2 regions of the Pseudoalteromonas sp. HL-AS2 genome follow, and region 2 is predicted to be linked to the other one. Evidence: predicted binding sites of a transcription regulator. Region 2 holds the regulator's gene; the other holds the start of a gene.

Region 1 (10,994 bases), 1.4 Mb from region 2:
AGAAAAGTCATACTGAAGCGTATTGCCTTCACCGTCTTCACCTTCGGGTATATCTTCCTCGTCAACGTCATCAACACCATGCAATAACGCATCAATTTCGTCTTGGGATAATAAATCGCTCACGCTAGCCCCTTATTGCATCACAAAGCCGGTAAATAATACCCGCTCAATTACTTTACTGCCTTCAACGTCCATTAAGCTAGCTTGTACTTTTTCTAGTGCTGCAAAGCGTAAGTTTTCTTTACCTACACTGGTGCTTAGTTCGTCAGCCGTGGTCATAGAAAATATACTTAATAATGTACTTTCTATTAGTGGAATATGCTTTTTAGCGGTTTCTTCGTTTGCTTCGCCGCGCACTAATAATTCCACTTTAATTTGCACAATTCTATCGCGACTAGAGCCCGGTATGTTAAATACAAAAGGTCTTGGCATTGCAACATAAAGTGCGCTGCCTATTTTGGCCGATGAACCTGTAGAAGAGCTTGCTTGCTGTGCTGTAGCGGCTTCATCATTTAACGTTTCCGCTGGCGTGTCTGAGCCCGAAAGCAAAAAATAACCAACAACAGCTGCAACAATAACAAGCAATACAGCTGCAATAATTACTATGATTTTCTTTTTGCTGTTACCTGTTTCTTCTATTTCTAAATTAGTCTCTTCAGCCATGATATTTCCTTTATTAGCAAAGGTACTTGCTTGTTTTAGCTATTATAATAGCAGTACTTAGGCATAGTAATCTATTGATGATGACGTTTGTTGTCGAGAACTTGGCATTTGTGTATTAATTTGCTCATCGTTTTCATCAGTAGTCAATTCATTATTAGCTAAACGACGACTATCGTTGTCATCATTTTGCTCTGCTCCTTGCCCTCCAGGCTCACCATAAGAAATAGTACTTTCGCCTAAATCTATGCCTTGTTGGGCAAGCATTTCGCGTAAGCGCGGAAGCGATTGTTCAAGCGCTTCTTTAGCTTGCTGGTTTTGTACTACAAAGTTTATTTGTGCTTGCTCTGCATCGCTTCTGATGCGAATTTGCATACTGCCCATTTCTGGTGGGTCGAGACGAATTTCTGCTACTTTATTATTTATGCTAAGCATAGAGCTCACTCGCTCTTGCAACATTTTTGCCGCGTCACTTTTTATAATATTAAGCGCTTGCATAACGCCTGGGTCCAAGCTTGCTTGTTTAACTTGCGCTGTGCTTTGTAATTGCCCAGCCTGCAACGCTTGCATATCAATTATAGTTTGCTCATACCCTACACTATCGTATAGGCCTAAACCATTTACCGTACTGGTAATTTGCGTCAATAATTGTGCTGCTCGGGGTGATAACTGTTCAGTGTTATTTTTTTGCAATGACTCTAACGATTTAGTGAGTTCTTTATCGCTAAGTGCGTTTAATGCTTTTTTATCAATCGATGCGCTTAAATCTGCAATTGTTTGCTTAATACTTGCTAGTTGCTCACCTTGGGGCTGCTCATTTTTAATATAGCTATTTAACTGGCTCAGTAGCGCTTGTTTTTCTGGTGTGGTCAAAGCATTTATTTGAGAATTTAAGGCCTGTTTAGCCGTGTCTGCCGCGCTTGCTTTATCACTTTCAACAACATATTGAGTAAGCATTTGCTTTAACGTTGCTAGGTTGTCGTTGCCATTGGGTTTGCTACTTGCCTGCAGCTGCGTAGTTAATTGCTCATGCTGCTCGGGTGTTAGTTTAGCAAGTAACGGATCTGCTTTAATTGCCTCGCTATCTTTGCTTAGCAAGTTCATTACTGCGGCATCTACAGATTGTTTTTGCGCTGTTGCATCGCCTTTATTATTTGCAGTGGCCATACTTTGAGATAAGGGCATTAGCTTTTCGTTTGCCGCCTCAGCGCTTGCTGCAACATCGCTAAGCACACCTTTTTGCGGTGCAATTACAATAGGGGCAAGCTGATCATCAGGCTTCCCTTTTAATTGCTTAGCGTCTTCATCTAAAGCCTCGGCTTTAGCATCAGCGTTCTTTTTAACTGAGGTGTCTATAGTGTGCGCAGCATTTATTTGCGCCAACATACTATCGCCCGAAACAGCATCGTCTTGTGTTTCAGGCTGCTCAGCCTTAGCATTGCTAGCGCCTGCTTTAGCTTTGCTGTTATTATTGTAAGCCGCTTTATTGGCATCTTCTAACTGATTAAAAAAACCAGTATCAGAGTCATCATTACGTCTTGAGTTACTCGTTTGTTTTTTAGAGTAAGCGTCTTGCTCAGATACCGCTAACATTGAAATATCATTAATCGTCATAAATCACCTAATATAAAGCGGCAACAAACCACCCAATAATGCCTAAAATTATAGTTCACTTAACAACAAAGCAATTAACGTGCCTTTGTTTATAAGGTACAAGCTTTTGTTAAAGCGGTTAAAGTACTCGCTACTTACTAAAGTCGATTGTTACTAAAGTCGATTGTTGTGTCGTTGAAAAAATTGATTAGCCGAAAATTCATCCAACATTTTTTGCTCATTTTTTGCCACTAGCACATCGGCCTTTAACTGTTGTTTTTCGATGAGTTTAGCGACTGCTTTAGCCTTAATTTGCTGCTTTAACCACAGGGTTTTACGCTGGCTAACCACTTGTTTTGCAGTGTTAACGGTATTGGCTTGTTGGCGAATTGCTTCTTCTATTTTAGCAATAAATGCATGAAACTGACTAAACCCAGCACTTGATAAGCCCGACTGCCCTTTAATGTGTAATTGCTGGGTGTATTCCAATCTAAAGTTATTTAAACCTTGGAGTTTTTGCTGGTTTGCCTGCAAATTTTGATTCGCCTGCAAATAGCTCATCCGCAGCGTTTCTTCTTTATCGTTTTCAATTTTTAGTAATAAATGCAGTTTGTTTTTAGCCATTATGCTTGCCCTAATAACTGCGCTAGCCCTTGCAGGCCGTCGTCGTAACTAATTACATCGCGCATGCCTTGCTGTAAAAAGGCATTTACTCTTGGCATCATATTTATGGCTTGATCAAGCATTTGATCTGTCCCTTTTTGATACGCACCTAAGGTGATCATGTCTTTATTTTGCTGGTACATAGAATATACCTGCTTAAGCACTCGCGCTTGTTGCATGTGCGTCTCAGATACCACTTGTGGCATCACTCGCGAAATCGATTTTTCTATATCAATTGCCGGGTAATGACCGCTGTCGGCCAGCTCCCGCGAAAGTACAATATGGCCGTCGAGTATGGCGCGCGCCGCATCGGCAATGGGGTCTTGCATATCATCGCCTTCACTTAGTACGGTAAAAAAGGCAGTAATAGAGCCTTGCCCTTCTCCGCCGTTACCGGCACGTTCCACCAGCGCTGGCAGTTTTGCAAACACCGAAGGCGGGTAGCCTTTAGTCGCCGGTGGCTCGCCTACTGCAAGTGCTATTTCACGCTGCGCCATGGCATAGCGCGTTACCGAATCGAGCAATAACAAAACGTTTAATCCCTGATCGCGAAAGTACTCTGCAATAGTCACCGCACTTTCGCAGCCTTTTAAACGCATTAATGGTGAAGAATCTGCCGGTGCTGCTACAACCACTGAGCGTTTACGCCCCTCAACACCAAGTATTTCTTCAATAAATTCTTTTACTTCACGGCCACGTTCACCCACCAGTCCCACCACAATAACATCGGCTTCACTACCACGAGTCATCATACCAAGCAGTACCGACTTACCTACACCCGAGCCTGCAAACAAGCCCATTCGCTGGCCTTGTCCTACTGTTATTACTGAATTTATAGCACGCACACCTACATCCATAGGCTGGCTTATGGGTCGTCTTGAAAGAGGGTTTATCGGTTTTTGGGCAAACTTAAGATAGTGCTCAGCATTAATTTTACCTAAACCATCAAGAGGACGACCTAAGCCATCAACTACGCGGCCCAGCAAACTCATGCCTACAGGTAAACCAGTGTCGTTAAGTTGGGGGATCACCCGAGCACCAGGGAGCACCCCCGATATATGATCGTTTGGCATTAAATATAAAGTTTGGTCGTTAAAACCAACTATTTCGGCATCAACAAAGCCGTTCATGGTTTCTATTTTACATTGGCTACCTACAGGCGCACGTAAGCCTTTGGCCTCAAGGGTAAGGCCAACTACTCGCGTTAAAATACCCGCTACAGCAAGTGTTGGCGGTTTAATATGCTGTTTGTATTGAGATAAGCGTTCGCTTAATGAAACATCTAAAGCAGACATAACAGACCAATAAAATAGTTAGATACTACTGCTATGCAAAAAACTATCCAATGTTTCTTTGACACGCGTTTTAAGTGTCATATCAAGCGATGATTGCGCCGTTTTAACTTCGCAGCCGCCTCGCTCTAACGTTGGCTCTGCAATCAACTGCCAGTTATTATCTGTCACTGTTTGCTCGCCATAACTTTGCTTTATTAGCTCTAAATCTTCGGGGTGTAGATGAATGCGTACTTTTTCTTGCTCGGTATTAAGCGCATCAATACTGTGTTTAAGGGTGTGTAAAATAACATCAGGAGAGGTTTTTACTTCTTGATAAATAATAGCCTCTGCAAGCATAACGGCTAATTGCACTAATTGCTTTTCAGCTTGCTCATCTACTTTACTTAGCGGCGCGGTTAACCCCTCTAAAACACTACGTAGGCCAGTTAACTGCTCTTCTATTAGTGGTTTTACATCTTCTTGGCCTTGGGTTTTTCCCAGCTCTAGGCCTTCTTTGTAGCCAGCTTCTTTACCTTCGGTAACGCCTTTATCAAAACCGTCTATGTAACCTTGCTCGTGCCCTTGTTTTACACCTTCTTCAAACGCATCTTGTCTAATGCGCTCAAGTTCGGCCATAGTAAGCGCAGGTAACTCAGGTTCTTGCGGCTCTTCAATTAGCGACTCTTCAGCCATTTCTTTTCGATACAACTCAGCAAGCGGTGTACCAAAGGCAGTAGAGCGATTACCAAAGCTTTTTTCATCGGGTGCTACATCAGGAACATCCCAGTGCTTTAATAGTTCATCGGCTTCATCGGCGTGCAGTGGACGCCCTTTGTGCATTGACGATTTAGTCATGGTTTATAAAAACTCCTCGCCGCCGCCGCCGCCAAGCTGTATTTCGCCCGAGTCAGACAATCGACGCGCCGTAGAGAGTATTTCTTTTTGCGCTGCTTCTACTTCACTAATACGCACCGGTGCCATTGCCTCTAAGTCATCGGCAAGCATTTCGGCAGCACGTTTAGACATATTACCGAGTATTTTTTCTTTAAGCGCATCGTCTGTGCCTTTAATCGCTTTCATTAGTACGTCTTGTTGTACTTCGCGTAAAATTGCTTGAATACCACGGTCGTCTACGTCCATTAAGTTTTCAAACACAAACATAAGATCTTGAATTTGTTGCGACATTTCTTCGTCATGCTCACGAATAGAGTCCATTAACTGCCCTTCTACGTTGGTATCTAGGTAGTTCATAATATCGGCAGCCGCTTTTAAGCCGCCCATTTTCGCAGCTTGCGCACCCGCTTGGCCAGCAAACTGTTTTTCCATAATTTCGTTAAGCTCTTGCAAGGCAGCTGGCTGCACTTCTTCAAGGTTAGCAATACGCATGGTTAAATCCAGGCGCACTTTATCAGGAAACTGCGCCAGTATTTCGGCAGATTGCTCAGGCTCTAAATAAGATAATACAATGGTTTGAATTTGCGGATGCTCATTACGAATAATGTTAGCTACTTGCTTCGAGTCCATCCACTTTAACGAATCTAGCCCTTTAGCGCCCGATCCCATTACTATTTGGTCAATTAAGCTGGCGGCTTTATCTTCACCTAATGCAGCGGTAAGTGCTTTTTTAATAAAGTCTTCTGATTGAAAACCAATTGTACTAAAGCTTTGAATTTGCTCTATAAATAAATTATGTACTGCGCTTATTTTAGCTTGCGATAGATCCTGCAAACCGGCCATCGCCATACCCACTTTTTGTACCTGTTTGGGCTCTAAGTGTTTGAGTATTTGCGCTGCATCTTCTTCAGATAAACTTAATAGCAGTATGGCCGCTTTATCTACGCCATCTAGCTTATCAACATCGAAAGCTGCTGGGAGTTGTTTTTGGTTTTGATCAGTCATCTTCGGTTAACCACGCTTTCACTACTTGTGATGATAGTTCTGGTTCATTAGCTACAAGGGCACGTACGGCTTTAAGTAAGTCTTCGTCACCATGTAAATCGGGTAGCTGCAGTGTACCATCGCTTGAGAAGCCAACTGAAGCAGAATCAAAGTCTTTATTTAGCATATCTAAGCTATTATCGCCAATATCAACCCCTGAGCTAAGTGCATCTTCATCGTACTCATCAAGCGTGCTGTCTGGGTAAATTAAGCGTTTTAGCATAGGTTTAACTACAGCCATAATCAACACAATAATAACCAATGCAGCCAGTACTAAGCGTACTATTTTCATAAACCAGTCTTGTTCCCATAAAGGTACTTCAAAACTCATATCTACGGCTTCTCGTACAAAGGGAACTGTTACTACTTCTAGGGCATCGCCGCGCTGTATATCAAAGCCAACACCACCTTGTAATAAACGTCGAATATTTGACAGTGCCTCAACCGAGCGCGGGGTCATGGTGGTTTCACCGTTTTCGCCCACTGTTGGCAAATAATCAACCGCTACCGATACACTAATTCTGCGAATCGTGCCGCTTTGTTGGCGCTTATGCGAAATAGTAGTATCGAGCTCATAGTTACGCGTGGCTTCTTTATGCGTACGACTCGGTGAAGTAGCACTTCCTGCGCCGCCTTGGCCTGCTACTTCTGGAATATCTGAATTTACCGGAGGCTGATTACTTAACGCGCCAGGAATACCCACAGCTAAGCCGCCTATGTTGTTTTCCTCAAACGTGGTTTCGCTTCTTACCGCTGGTAGGTCTGGGTTATAACGTTTTTGCGTTTCTTCTAATGAGCTAAAGTCCATACTCAAATCAACTTGCGCAGTGTAATTACTCAAACCAACAATAGGGATTAAAATGCTATCAATTTTTTCTAGGTATTCTTGCTCGCGCTTACGCTCTAGGTCGTACTCTTTACGAGAACGCGCAGAAAGTGAGCTTTGTGAGCCCGAATTTAATAAACGGCCATTTTGATCGGTAACCGTTACACGTGCAGGCTCTAATCCTTGCACTGCTGAGGCTATCATATCCACCACAGAGTCTACTTCTTCGCTGTTAAGCGAGCGTCCGCGTTTAAGCGTAAGTACGACCGTTGCTGATGGTTTTTTCTCTCTGCGGGCAAATACGTTTTCTTTTGGAATAGCTAACAGCACCTTGGCGCGAGTGATGTTATTTAGCTCTTCTATAGTGCGGGCAAGTTGTTGCTCTCGGCCATGCTTTAGGCGCTCGCGCTCTAAGCGCTGGCTTACACCAAAGCCCATGTCTTGCATTATTATGTCTGAACCAGAAGTAGGACCTTGATCCAAGCCTTCGCGAGTCATTAGTAATTTTATATTTTGGTATTCGCTTTCATCAACCGACACTACATTGCCATCTAGTTGATAATCTATTTTTTGCGCATCTAAAAAATCAAGCGTTTGAATTAGCTCTTCGGTGGGCATTTTACCTAATGGGCGCATATCTGGCTGACGTGCCCAAATAATCACAAAAATGGCAATTGCCAAACAAATCGCCAGTGCAATAATAAGGGTAACTTGACGCAATACATCAACACCGCTTAACGCACTTAAATAGCCCGACTTTTGTTCTTGTTGATCGTCACTATCGCTTTGCTCAATACCGCCACTAGCAAGTGCAAGATCTGTAGATTGATTAGATTGCGCCACAATTATTCTCCACTACCTGATTAAACAGGCATATTCATGATTTCTTTGTAAGCTTCAACAAGTTTATTACGCACTTGTACGGTCGCTTCAAATGCAACAGAAGACTTTTGCGAAGCAATCATTGCCTCAGCAAGCGATACGCTTCTGTCGCCCATTTCAACCGCTTTTACTTTTTGACCTGTGTCTTGCTGTAACTCATGCACAGTATTGAGCGCATTGCTAAGCATATCGCCAAATTGTGCTGATGACGTAGACTGAACTTGCGTAGGCAATTTATTAATTTGATTATTACGGCCCGCTTCTAAGGCCATTGATTGCATTTCTTGAAATACAGCGCTATTTTGAATTTTCATTATTTGTCTCTAACAATGCAGTTAACTCTTAAGGTTAATAAAGCACAAAACGTGCCACATAAATAAAGCTTTAAATACATGGTGTTACAGTTGGTTTTTACTTAGTCAGAGTTTTGACAGCCCTAAATTCAAGGTGTTGAATTTAGGGCTTTTTTGAAGGTTATGCAGGAAGTGAAATACCTAAGTCGCGCATTTGCGCTAGTTTATAACGTAAAGTTCGCGGGCTAATACCCAAAGTTTCAGCTACGTCTTTACGCTTGCCTTGGCAACGCGCAAGTGTTTCTAAAATAATTCGATGCTCTTTATCTTTAAGCTCATCTTTATAACTGCCTGTATCTTGAGCGAGTAAATCTGATTTTTGCTCATTCGGTGTTTGATCATCAAGCTTTTCATCACCCGACTTTTCGTCATTAATAACGGCTGTTGTTTTACTATCGTAATAGGCACTAGTTAACGCACTTTCACTAATTGCTGGCTCTACTACAAAGTTACTTGGGGCTAAATTTTCAATAAAAATAGCTTGCTCACTTATGCTGTTGCCACTGCGCAGTATAAGCGCACGCTGAATTACGTTATCAAGCTCACGCACATTACCTGGCCATGTATGGCTAAGGAGCTTTTGCTCAGCTTGCTTATCTAAAATAGCCAGCGGCTGCTTAGCTTTTATTAAATGGCGTTCAATTAAATGCTTTGCCAACACAATAATATCGCCAGGGCGCTCGCATAATGGCCGCCACATAAGCGGAAAAACGTTAAGGCGATAATATAAATCTTCCCTAAACTGATTATTTGCAACCGCTTGTTTTAAATCGCGATTACTGGTTGCGAGTATGCGTACATCCAGCGTAATGGTTTTACGACTCCCTAAGCGTTCAACTTCGCGCTCTTGTAATACACGCAGTAGTTTAACTTGTAAGCCTAAATCCATTTCGGTAATTTCATCAAGTAAAATTGTACCGCCCTGTGCTTGCTCAAACTTACCTGGGCATGCCTGAATCGCGCCAGTAAACGCGCCTTTTTCGTAGCCAAATAATGTTGCTTCTAGCATGTTTTCAGGAATAGCTGCACAGTTAATAGCCACAAAAGGCTTTGCTGCACGCGCTGATTTATCATGAATAAACCGCGCTAATACTTCTTTACCCGAGCCACTTGGTCCCAGCACCATAACACTGGCGTCTGATTTAGCTACCCTGCTTGCAAGCTCCAACAATTGAATACTCGTTGGATCGGCAACAATAGGGCCGTCGGTTTCTTTGGGTTTTTCGGGCAAATAGCGGCTCACCATATTTAATAGCACCTCGGGTGCAAATGGTTTGGCCATATAATCAATCGCGCCTAAGCGCATCGCCTCTACCGCATCGTCAATAGTTGCGTAGGCGGTCATCATTAATACCGGTAAATCGGGGTAATTTAATTTAATACTGCGCAGTAAATCTAGGCCGCTCATAGCGCCCATTTGCACATCGCTCACCACTAACGAAAAGGATTCTTTTTTAAGTAGTAACATTGCTTGCTCAGCACTGTCGGCAGCAACGCATTCAATACCTGACATTTCTAGGGTATCTATTAATGCTTCGCGAAGCCCTGCGTCGTCCTCTACAACTAAAATAGTATTACTCATAACGATTCCTCTAATTTAGATGCTGCGCTAATTGGCAATAACAGATTAAAACAAGCGCCGCCATGTACATTATTAGTCACCTCAATACGCCCTTGGTGCGCATTAGCAACAGAGCTAACAACCGCCAACCCTAAGCCTGTGCCTTGGCTGCTAGTGGTAAAAAATGGTTCAAACAGTTTATCTACCTGCTGTAGGTCAACACCTGGGCCATTATCACTCACGCTAATGCGTACAAAATCTGGGGTTTGCAAATCGCGCATTGCACTTACTTGCACTTGTGCCCCAGAGCCTATAATTTGAATACTGTTATGAATCAGGTTTTGAATCGCACTGGCAAGCGCGGTTTTATTCCCTAAAATCGCAATGTCGGGCTCAGGTAAGCTTACATCAAGCTCACTGTTATTAAGCGTTACCATGGCATCTGCACCGGTTTTTACTTCGCTTAATAATTGCTGCATAGACACCTGCTCAACCACATGCTGATCGCCACTTTTGGCAAATAGCAGCATGTCGTTTACTTGGTTTTCTAAATCTTTTAAGCGCGACATTAATTTAGTTTGAAAGTTATCGCGCGACGCTTCGGGTAAGCGTTTTGAACCTAAATTAGCAGCATAAAGCATAGCCGCCGACAGCGGCGTACGTACTTGGTGCGCCAAAGATGCCACCATTTTACCCAGCGCACTTAAACGCTGCATATGTGCAACCCGCTTTTGTAAGCGGCGGGTTTCACTCAAGTCTGTCATTAAAATAAGTTGCCCAGGCTCTGGGGCAAGTGCGGTAATATCAAGTTTTATTAAGCGCCCGTCTTTTAAAGACACTTCGTGGCCATCATCTTGCTGAGGCCGAAAAGAGCGCTGAATAACACTAAACCACTTTTCGCCTTCTAGCGGCTCGCCAAGCATATCAATCGCAATTTGATTCGCTTTCGCTATCATGCCTTTACCATCAAGCACTATTACTCCTGCGGGCATAGTATCTACTAAATGCGAAAGCCAACTAGCCTGTTTACGCAGATCACTTAACTCCCCTATATACTCCTCTTGAAGTAAACATGGGTTATACTGATTTGCAGAAATAAACTGTGGTTTTAACACACTAGCAAGTGCCATAATCAAATCTCTAATTGATGCAGATACAGGGTTAAATGCACAATTTATACCACCTTTTATTACCATGTATATCATTGAGTTACACAGTAAAAATACGCGACATTAAAATGACGC
Region 2 (10,994 bases):
AGTAGAAGGTGGTTTACTGCTAAGCGCATTTTTGATTTACCAAGGTTACATCTTTAGTCAAATAGGGTAAGAGTTGTCTATGACCAAGCTAAGTTTTATCGAGCAAGGGCTACGTGTTCTTGATATCGAGCGCCAAGCACTTTTTGATATAAAACAATATGTAGATGATAATTTTCATCAGGCATGTCAGCTTATGTATGACTGCAGCGGCCGTATTATAATTATTGGTATGGGTAAGTCGGGGCATATTGGCCATAAAATTGCGGCAACTTTAGCAAGCACTGGTAGCCCTGCTTTTTTTGTGCACCCAGGCGAAGCCAGCCACGGCGATTTGGGCATGATCACTAAAAACGATGTCGTTATGCTTATTTCTAACTCAGGCGAAACCAGTGAAGTACTTAATATTATTCCAGTGTTAAAACGCCTTGGTGCAAAAATTATTTCCATGACAGGAAATACACAATCAACCATGGCCACACTTGCTAACGTGCATGTATGCATTAAAGTAGAAAAAGAAGCCTGCTCATTAGGCTTAGCACCAACAGCCAGTACCACGGCAACACTCGCTATGGGCGATGCAATGGCGGTAGCACTGTTAGAAGCACGCGGATTTACTGCCGATGACTTTGCACTATCGCATCCCGGTGGCAGTTTAGGGAAGCGATTACTGCTCACCTTAAAAGATGTTATGCACAGCGGTGTAAATACGCCTATTATAACTACTTCGCAAACTATTAAAGATGCGCTGATTGAGATGACAGCTAAAGGCTTAGGTATGACCGCCATAGTTGACGATAATCAGCAACTCGCCGGGTTATTTACCGATGGTGATTTACGCCGTATTTTAGAGCAACGCGTTGATATTCATACCACATCAATAGATGCAGTAATGACTAAATCGTGTACCACGGCAACCCAAGATATGCTTGCTGCGCAAGCGCTTAATATCATGGAACATAAACGCATTAATGGCTTAATTATTATTAATGAGCATAATCAGCCTATTGGGGCACTCAATATGCAAGACCTACTTAAAGCAGGAGTATTATAAATGCAATTTGAAGAACTCTATCAAGCGCTAAGTGATGACGCTAAAGCGCGCGCAAAAAAAGTAAAACTACTTATATGCGACATTGATGGCGTATTTTCTGATGGCCGAATTTATCTTGGCAACCAAGGTGAAGAGCTAAAAGCATTTAATACAAAAGATGGCTTTGGTATTAAAGCACTTATTAACAGCGGCTTTGAAGTAGCGGTTATTACCGGCAGGCACTCGCAAATAGTACAACAACGTATGACCAGCTTAACCGTGCAGCATATTTATCAAGGTCAAGAAAACAAGCTTATTGCCTACCAAGAACTTAAAAACAAGCTTAATTTGAGCGATGAGCAAATTGCTTATATTGGTGATGATGGCCCTGATATGCCTGTTATGGAGTTAGTTGGCTTTGCAGTCGCAGTAAACGACGCGCACCCACTAATTAAACGCTTAGCACATTACACTACGCAAATGCCGGGTGGTTTTGGTGCAGTAAGAGAGCTAACCGACTTACTTATGCTTGAAAACAATAAACCATTAACTAGCCAAGGCACCAGTTCATGAATATAGCGCGCATAGTCTTAAGCGTTTTATTCATCGGCTGTATGGTTTGGCTTTGGTACCCTTATTTCACTCAGGTAAATACGGTTGCTAAAGCCGACTCAGAAGTAATAGCTAAACCCGATTACACCGCCATTGAGCTAAAACAAACAGCTTTTGACGAAAACGGTGAAATTAGCCATAAAGTAACTGCGGTTAAGACGGAGCTTTACGAGCAGCTAGGATTTACCTTATTCGAAAAACCTACTTTCATATTGTACGACGACAGACAAAAAACGTGGCGTATCAATGCTGATGAAGCAACACTTTACGATGAAAGACAATTAATTTTAGAGGGTAATGTAACTGCCCAAAACTTAATTGATGGCGCAATGATAGACAAAATTACCGCCGACAATATTCAAGTAGATATAATGCTACTCACTATGCGCAGCGAACAGCCCGTTATTATAACTGGACCGAATTTAAAGATCACCGGTAAAGGCCTTGAAGCCAATTTAACAACCGAGGTGATAAAACTAATTAACCATACGCGAACACTATATTATGACCAATAACCTTGCAAAAATACTTATTATTCCATCGCTTATACTTGTATTTAATAGTAATGCGGCAGAGCAAAGTACTTCCCCATTAGCTAATCAAATTTCTATTAGTGCTGACCGCCAAGAAGGCCAACTAAAAGAAAACGTTGGTATTTTTGAGAAAAACGTCGAGATAATTCACGGTAATCGTCGTATCACCGCCGATCGTTTAGAAGTACATAAGCGCGACGAACTTGGCGATAATAAACAACTATTAATTGCCACGGGCAGCCCTGCATATTTTGAAGAAAAGCAAGCAGATGGCACTGTCATGAGCGCCAGCGCTAACGAAGTACGTTACGATGTAGCGAAACGTTTTTTAACCCTGGTAGGAGATGCAAACATTTCTCAAGCTGGGCAAAAAATTACGGCTAAAAGCATCACCTATGATATAGAGCAACAGCTTATAAGTGCTGAAAAAGATGAAAACTCAACTGATCGGGTACACACTATTTTAGTGCCTGTAGACGTAAAAAAAGAACAAAAACTCAATAAAGGTCAGCCATGAGTACATTAAAAGCAGAGCTATTAGCAAAAAGCTATAAAGGCCGTGAAGTTGTTAAAAATGTAGGACTTGAAGTAAAAGCTGGCAGCATTGTTGGTTTACTTGGCCCAAATGGCGCAGGTAAAACCACTACCTTTTACATGATTGTAGGCTTAGTACCTAGCGACAAAGGTAAAATATTAATTGATGATAACGATATTACCTTACTTCCTATGCACAGCCGTGCTCGTTTAGGTATTGGTTATTTACCACAAGAATCTTCTATTTTTAGAAAGCTCACTGTGTATCAAAATTTAATGGCTATTTTAGAAACGCGTAAGCAACTAAATAAACAAGCCAGGGAAGAAACCCTAAATAGTTTATTGGACGAATTTAGCCTGCAACATATTCGCGACAGCTTAGGTATGGCGCTATCTGGTGGTGAACGTCGCCGCGTAGAAATAGCACGTGCTTTAGCTGCAGATCCTAAATTTATATTGCTTGATGAGCCCTTTGCTGGCGTGGATCCCATTTCAGTACTCGATATTAAAAAAATTATAGAACACCTTAAAAATCGTGGTATTGGCGTACTAATTACCGACCACAATGTAAGGGAAACCCTTGATGTTTGTGAAAAAGCCTACATTGTTTCTCATGGGGAGCTAATTGCATCTGGTACTCCTGAATTTGTATTAAACGATAAAACAGTACGTGATGTTTATTTAGGCGAGCAGTTCAAACTGTAATATTTATGTTATTACTATAAGCATCTGCTAAGATTAATCATATCAATTTATAAGGATTGTTAGAGATAAATGAGGCAATCATTACAGCTGCGCATGGGCCAGCAACTTACAATGACTCCGCAACTGCAACAGGCTATTCGCTTATTGCAGCTTAGTACCTTGGATCTCCAGCAAGAAATACAAGAAGCACTTGATAGCAACCCATTACTTGAAGTTGATGAACAAGATTACACGGAAGAATCAGCAGGTAAAAACGAGCAAAAAGCAGATGACATTACTGTTAGCGCCTCTGCTGACGACACCCCAAGCGAGTATGAGCAAGATAGCGGTGAAGCACTAAATAAAGACACCATAAGCGACGACATGGCCATGGATGTATCATGGGATGAATATATGAGCGCAGCGCCTGCCTCTTCATCAGGGCCAATGCCTGAAGATGAATCTATTTATCAAGGTGCATCAACCGAAACCCTGCATGAATACTTAATGTGGCAATTACAGCTCACCCCTTTTAGCCCTACCGACGAAGCTATTGCCATAGCTATCGTTGAAGCCGTAGATGACTCTGGTATTTTAACCCTCAGTTGCGAAGACCTTTTAGCAAGCTTTAATCAAGAAAGTGATGACGAACACGAAGTAGAACTAGATGAAATAGAAGCAGTGCTAAAGCGCATTCAATTATTTGATCCTGTTGGTATTGCAGCTCGCAGCTTGCAAGAATGCTTATGCATTCAATTAAATCAATTTGATAAAGACACCCCTTATATTAACGAAACAAAAATGGTGTTAACTGATCATATCGATTTACTCGCTGCTCGCGACTATCGTACGTTAATGAAAAAAACTAAGCTCAAAGAAGAAGAGCTTAAAGAAATAATGACACTTATTCATACGCTTAACCCTAAGCCTGCGGATACTATTGTCAGAGAAGAGTCTGAATACGTTATACCTGACGTGTCTGTTAAAAAAATAAAAGGCCGCTGGGTGGTAGAGCTAAACCCAGATAGCATGCCAAAAATACGTGTTAACAGCCAATATGCGGCTATGTCTCGTACAGTAAAATCCAGCGGTGACAGCCAATTTATTCGCTCGCACTTACAAGAAGCTAAATGGTTTATTAAAAGCCTAGAAAGTAGAAACGAAACCCTCCTGAAAGTAACTAATTGTATTGTTAAGCAGCAACAAGCGTTTTTTGAACATGGCCCAGAAGCCATGAAACCTATGGTTTTAAACGATGTTGCCGAAATAGTTGAAATGCACGAGTCGACTATTTCACGGGTCACTACGCAAAAATATATGCACACTCCACGTGGCATTTTTGAGCTTAAGTACTTTTTTTCAAGCCATGTAAGCACCGAAAATGGTGGCGAATGTTCATCAACTGCCATACGTGCCTTGATTAAAAAGTTGATAGCTGCAGAAAACTTAGCCAAACCATTGAGTGATAGCAAGATTGCAGATATATTGGCTGAGCAAGGAATTAAAGTAGCTAGACGGACAATTGCAAAATATCGCGAATCTCTGGCTATTCCCCCGTCGAATCAACGTAAAAGCTTGATTTAAGACGTACAACAAAGAGGAAAATGCTGATGCAACTAAACTTAACTGGTCGTCATGTAGACATTACAGACTCATTAAGAGACTATGTAAATAATAAATTTGCAAAGCTGCAAAGACACTCAGATCACATAACTAATGTGCATGTTATTCTCGATGTAGAAAAATTAAGTCAAAAAGCTGAAGCAACAATTTTTGTAAGTGGCGCTGAGCTATTTGCATCGACCGAACACCAAGATATGTACGCTGCCATTGACTCGTTGATTGACAAACTCGATCGTCAAGTAATTAAACACAAAGAGAAGTTTGCTCGACACTAACACTATGAAATTAAGCTCACTTATATGCCAGGACTGCAGCAAAGCTGTGGTCCTTTTTAATAGTAAAAAAAGAATTTTAGAATTCATCAGTGAACTCGCGCATAAAAAAATGCCGTATTTACCTCAGCAAGATATTCTCACTGCTTTATTGGCAAGAGAAAAGCTAGGTAGTACCGGTATTGGCCGAGGAATAGCAATTCCACATGGCCGTATGAGCGGGGCACAAGAGCCTCTTGCCTTAATTTTAATAAGCGAAACCGCTATTAATTTTGATGCAATTGATAATCGTCCAGTTGATATTTTTGTTGCGCTTATAGTGCCCGATGGCGATAACCAGCAGCACTTGAAAACACTAGCCACAATAGCTGATAAACTAAACGATAAAGAGTTTTGTAAGCAATTGCGTGCGGCAAAGTCTGATGAAGCGTTATACCAAGTTATTTTGGATCAATCCTAGTTACTAATAAAGGGGTGGTAAATGGAATTAATTATTATAAGTGGCCGATCAGGTTCTGGTAAGTCAGTTGCTTTACGTGTTGTAGAAGATTTAGGTTACTATTGTGTAGATAATATTCCGGTAAATTTGCTGCCTTCATTAGTGCGCAGTGTCTCTGATAACTACGATAAAATAGCCGTTAGTATAGACGTGCGTAACCTGCCTAAAGATCAGCAGCAGTTTAACGATATTCTTGAGTACTTGCCCGACTTTGCTAAACCAACGTTATTTTATTTAGATAGCGACGATCAAACGTTAATCCGCCGTTATTCAGAAACGCGTCGTTTGCACCCGCTTTCGATTGATTCGCTACCGCTAGATTTAGCAATAAAAAAGGAAAAAGAATTACTCGATGTACTCGTAACGCGGGCTGATCATGTCATTGATACAACCGATTTAAGTGTGCATCAACTTGCTGAATCTATGCGTGAAACCATACTCGGTAAAAAAGACAAACAGCTTATCATTACCTTTGAGTCGTTTGGCTTTAAGCATGGTATTCCCAAAGGTGCTGATTATGTTTTTGATGCGCGTTTTTTACCAAACCCACACTGGGAACCGGAGCTCAAGCCTTTAACTGGATTAGATCAACCAGTAAAAGATTATTTAGCTAGTCATAGTATTGTGCAAAAATTTACTTGGCAAATTCAAACCTTTGTACAAACGTGGTTACCACACCTAGAGCGTAATAATCGCAGTTATTTAACCATTGCTATTGGTTGTACTGGTGGTCAGCACCGCTCAGTTTATTTAGCGCAAACAATTGGTGAAAGCTTTGCTATGTCTCACCCTAATGTAAAAATTCGCCATCGCGAGCAAGAAAAATAATTCAATTTAAATAATCATCTGTTCAGCTTAAGTAGAGTATCTTATGCGCTTAGAAAATACATTTTTAATAAAAAACAAGCTAGGCCTGCATGCTAGAGCTGCTACCGTATTAGCACAATTAGCGGTACAATTTGACGCATCTATTACCTTATTTCAAGATGAAAAAGAAGCCGCTGGCGATAGCGTACTGGCTTTAATGTTACTAGAAAGCAGCCAAGGTAAAGAAGTAAAAGTAGTGTGCGAAGGACCCGATGCAGAGCATGCTTTACATGCCGTTGGCCAATTAATAGCGCAGCGCTTTAACGAACAAGAATAGTAGGCACTTTATTTAAACCAAGTAAACGAGCTAAAATATAGGGTTAGTGAAACCTTAAGCTAGTTTGGCTAAAAAAAGTAAGATAAACTGAACGAAGTTAATGACTAACTTCTTCCCTAACGTTATAAAAATAAATTAAGGACGCCAATGCCCGAAACTTTCGAACAAGACTACCCACTACAACAATTACAACAAGTGACCAAGTCACTCAATAGTGGTCAGTTTGTTCAAGTTAGGCGCATGCTGGCAAAAACAGCTCCTTGTGATACCGCACTTTTACTAGAATCATCACCACATAAAGTTCGCCGCCTGCTCTGGCAATTAGTTGATCCAGATGTACAAGGTGATGTCCTTGAAGAACTCTCTGAAGATGTACGTTTAGGCATTATTGCCCAAATGGAACCTAAGCACATTGCTGCTGCCACTGAAGACATGGGCCACGATGACTTAGGTGAAGTACTGCGAAGCCTGCCTGACACGGTTTATAAAGACGTGGTTAGCGCCATGGACATTCAAGATAGAGAACGTGCTACGCAAGCACTCTCCTATCAGGAACGCTCTGCTGGCGCGCTGATGAACACAGATACAGTAACCATTCGCCCTGATGTAACCCTAGATGTGGTACTGCGTTACATTCGCTTGCGCGGCGAACTCCCAGAAGGTACCGACGACCTTTACGTTGTCGATAAGCATAACTGTTTTTTAGGCGCTTTATCGTTAAGTACCTTACTAACTAATTCGCCCGAAAAAATTGTTCATGACCTAATGGATGAAGACTGTGAGTCTATTCCTATTTCGATGGATGAAAGCGAAGTGGCGCAATTATTTGAACGTCATAACTGGATATCAGCCCCAGTAGTTGACGACAATGCCCAACTACTTGGCCGTGTTACTATCGATGACATCGTTGATGTAATACGCGAAGACGCAGAACATCACTTATTAGGTTTAGCGGGTCTTGATGATGAAGAAGATACCTTTGCACCGGTTTTAAAAAGCTCAAAAAAACGCTCTGTTTGGCTAGGTGTTAACTTATTAACGGCTCTGGCAGCTGCTTTTGTTGCCAGCTTTTTTGAAGGTACTTTAGCAATACTGCCTATTTTAGCCGTGCTTAACGGCATTGTCCCTTCGATGGGTGGGGTGGCCGGTAGCCAGTCATTAACCTTGGTTATTCGTGGTATAGCAGTAGGTCATATTAACCAAACTAACCAACGCTTTGTAATGATAAAAGAACTCGCCATTGGTGCATTAAACGGTATTTTATGGGCTGTTTTAATTGCCAGTGTTATTGCCCTATGGCAATGGGACTTAATGCTTGGCGCGGTACTGGCGTTTGCAATGTTTATGAACTTAGTTGTTGCGGGTGTGGCGGGTGCGTGTATTCCTATAATACTTAAACGTATGAAAATAGACCCTGCACTTGCTGGCAGTGTAATACTCACTACAGTAACCGATATAGTAGGTATCTTTGCCTTTTTAGGCACCGCAACTTGGTTGCTGGTTTAATCAGTAAACCAGCGCGCATTACTGTGTAAATACGCGCTGGTTAAAAGTAACTTTTACGCAATATAATTTAACCAGCGTTCAGGTTATCAGGTTATCTAGTCTTCTTTATTGATTGTAGAGCCATCGACTCCTTCTTGCTTTGACGATTGTGTATTTACTTTATTACTTATTATTGCATCGAGGTTTTCGCCACCTTTAACCCCAAAATCTAAACTGCGCATTGGGAATGGAATACGAATATCAGCCTCATTTAGTGCTTGCTGTACTGCCACAACACCTTTGTGGCGTACTGTCATAAAGTCTGGCTCACCAGGGTATTTAATCCAAAACCACAATAATAAATTAATACTACTGTCGCCAAAACTCTCTGCGTATACGGCCGTTTCATCTTGGCGTATTACAAACTCAAATTGATTAATTTTATCCACAATAACGTTTGCGGCTTTTTCTATGTCTTCTGTTAATGAAATTCTTACCGGCACTTCTATGCGTCTAACGCCTAGCGTGCTGTAGTTTCGCAATACATTTCTAAATAGTATTTTATTAGGCACTAGTATTTGCTGCCCATAAAAGCTCTCTATTAGTGTATTACGCAGGTTTATTGAATGCACAGAGCCAAACACATCATCAGTTTTTATTACATCACCTGGTTTAAATGGCTTACGAATACCCATAGCAATACCTGCTATTAAGTTTTCGGTCATATCTTGAAATGCAAAACCAATCGCTAAACCAACAATACCGGCACCAGCTAGTAATGACGTTACCGTGCCTTTTAAGCCCATAAAATCCAGTGCTATAAACACTCCTACACTTAATATCAGCACTTTAAATATAGAAGCCATTAAATCAGCTATCTGTTTTGAATCGAGGGAGCGGCGTAATAAATTTTTCATTAAGTTACCGGCAAAGCGAGCCAGCATAGAAAATAGAATGACAATAATAACTGCCACAATAAAATTAGGAATATGGCTTATAACGACATCAAACCACCCTCCGAGCTTTTCTTCGATAAGTTTTTCGGCGTCGCTAATTGAGGGAATACTAAACATGTAACTTGCACCTATTGATTTATAATGTGATTAGAATCAATCTTGAATTCGCATATCAATTGCAAGTATAGCGCCAGTATTAAAAAAGCCATGCTGTGCATGGCTTTTATAGATTAGGTAAAGGTTTAAGTTTTAGCTTTGTTCATCGCGTAAAAATACTGGCTCAAGCTCTTTCACACTTGCTTCGGCGCTAAAGTAATAACCCGCTACTGTAAACTCTTTAAGCTGGCTTAGCTGAGTTACTTTATTTTCGATGAGGTAACGCGCCATCATGCCTCGTGCTTTTTTAGCGTAAAAACTAATTACTTTATATTGACCATTTTTACAGTCTTTAAAGTGTGGAGTAATTATTTGTGCATTAAGGGCTTTTTTATCAACCGCTTTAAAGTACTCGTTTGAAGCAAGGTTAACTAAGTATTGGGCGTCCTCGGCTTTTAATACCTCGTTAAGTTTATTGGCAATTACACTGCCCCAAAACTCATACAGGTTTTTACCACGGCTGTTTTCAAGCTTGGTGCCCATTTCAAGGCGATACGCTTGCATTAAATCAAGCGGCTTTAAAAGCCCATATAAGCCCGATAGTATGCGTAGGTGGCTTTGTGCGTAATCAAGCTGATTAGCCGTTAGCGTGCTAGCATCTAAACCACCATATACATCGCCATTAAAGGCCAGTACCGCTTGTTTAGCGTTTTCTGTGGTAAATGGCTGTGCCCACTCACTAAAGCGAGCAGCGTTAAGCCCTGAGAGCTTATCGCTAATTTTCATCAGGCTGCCAATTTGCGCAGGGGTTAGTTCACGGCATACTTGCATCAGTGCTTCGCTGTGCTCAAGTAATTCCGGTTGAGTGAACTTATCGGTTGCAGGTGGCGTGGTGTAATCAAGATTTTTTGCAGGTGAAATAACAGTGATCATAGTTAGCTATTGACTTGTAATTTATTTAATGTCAATTTCAACATTAAATGAAACGAAAAGCACGTTTTGTTTAATATTAAACAGACTGATCCTACCTTAATAATTCATACATAACCGTTTTTATATTGATAAGGACATAAGACCTATCAAGCATTACTTCGCTGTTGCAGTATGGTGTAATATTAAAGTAGTTTAGATTTTCTTTTAACTTGCTTGGAATGAGGAAAGCAAATGACTAACGCGCTACAAAGGCTAAAACAACATTCATCAATCGTGGCCGACACGGGTGATATTGAAGCAATTAAAAAGCATCAACCAGAAGACGCAACGACCAATCCGTCATTGTTATTAAAAGCGAGCGAGATTGAAGCCTATAAGCCTTATTTAAATAAAGCATGGAGCTACGCCAAAGAAACCGAGCAAGATCCAGCGAAGCAACTAGCGCTAGCATGCGACTACTTTGCGGTATTATTAGGTAAAGAAATTAGCGCTATTGTACCTGGTTATATTTCTACTGAGGTAGATGCACGTCTTTCGTTTGATACCCAAGCAACTATTGATAAAGCGCACACGCTACTTAGTCTTTACGAAAA

What was found. Region 2 encodes sigma-54, which starts transcription at its own class of promoters, with help from an activator protein. Its sites were predicted from a motif close to GTTGGCACGNNNNTNGNNT; they were not measured.
Region 1: the regulator sigma-54 is predicted to act here: its motif matches at 2,343-2,361, upstream of RB215_RS04070 (flagellar hook-length control protein FliK).

Annotation. Positions count from the first base shown of each region.
Region 1 covers NZ_CP133571.1:854,513-865,506, reverse strand. Annotated here, with positions in the region: gene fliM (flagellar motor switch protein FliM) at 1-123, opposite strand, end outside; gene fliL (flagellar basal body-associated protein FliL) at 133-663, opposite strand; gene RB215_RS04070 (flagellar hook-length control protein FliK) at 721-2,274, opposite strand; gene fliJ (flagellar export protein FliJ) at 2,428-2,877, opposite strand; gene fliI (flagellar protein export ATPase FliI) at 2,877-4,211, opposite strand; gene fliH (flagellar assembly protein FliH) at 4,230-5,045, opposite strand; gene fliG (flagellar motor switch protein FliG) at 5,049-6,089, opposite strand; gene fliF (flagellar basal-body MS-ring/collar protein FliF) at 6,082-7,797, opposite strand; gene fliE (flagellar hook-basal body complex protein FliE) at 7,818-8,150, opposite strand; gene RB215_RS04035 (sigma-54 dependent transcriptional regulator) at 8,311-9,771, opposite strand; gene RB215_RS04030 (PAS domain-containing sensor histidine kinase) at 9,768-10,880, opposite strand.
Region 2 covers NZ_CP133571.1:2,661,956-2,672,949, forward strand. Annotated here, with positions in the region: gene RB215_RS12400 (calcium/sodium antiporter) at 1-70, shown strand, start outside; gene RB215_RS12405 (KpsF/GutQ family sugar-phosphate isomerase) at 80-1,051, shown strand; gene kdsC (3-deoxy-manno-octulosonate-8-phosphatase KdsC) at 1,052-1,603, shown strand; gene lptC (LPS export ABC transporter periplasmic protein LptC) at 1,600-2,157, shown strand; gene lptA (lipopolysaccharide transport periplasmic protein LptA) at 2,147-2,692, shown strand; gene lptB (LPS export ABC transporter ATP-binding protein) at 2,689-3,414, shown strand; gene RB215_RS12430 (RNA polymerase factor sigma-54) at 3,484-4,977, shown strand; gene hpf (ribosome hibernation promoting factor) at 5,004-5,291, shown strand; gene ptsN (PTS IIA-like nitrogen regulatory protein PtsN) at 5,296-5,748, shown strand; gene rapZ (RNase adapter RapZ) at 5,770-6,615, shown strand; gene RB215_RS12450 (HPr family phosphocarrier protein) at 6,659-6,931, shown strand; gene mgtE (magnesium transporter) at 7,079-8,437, shown strand; gene RB215_RS12460 (mechanosensitive ion channel family protein) at 8,533-9,489, opposite strand; gene yaaA (peroxide stress protein YaaA) at 9,622-10,401, opposite strand; gene tal (transaldolase) at 10,633-10,994, shown strand, end outside.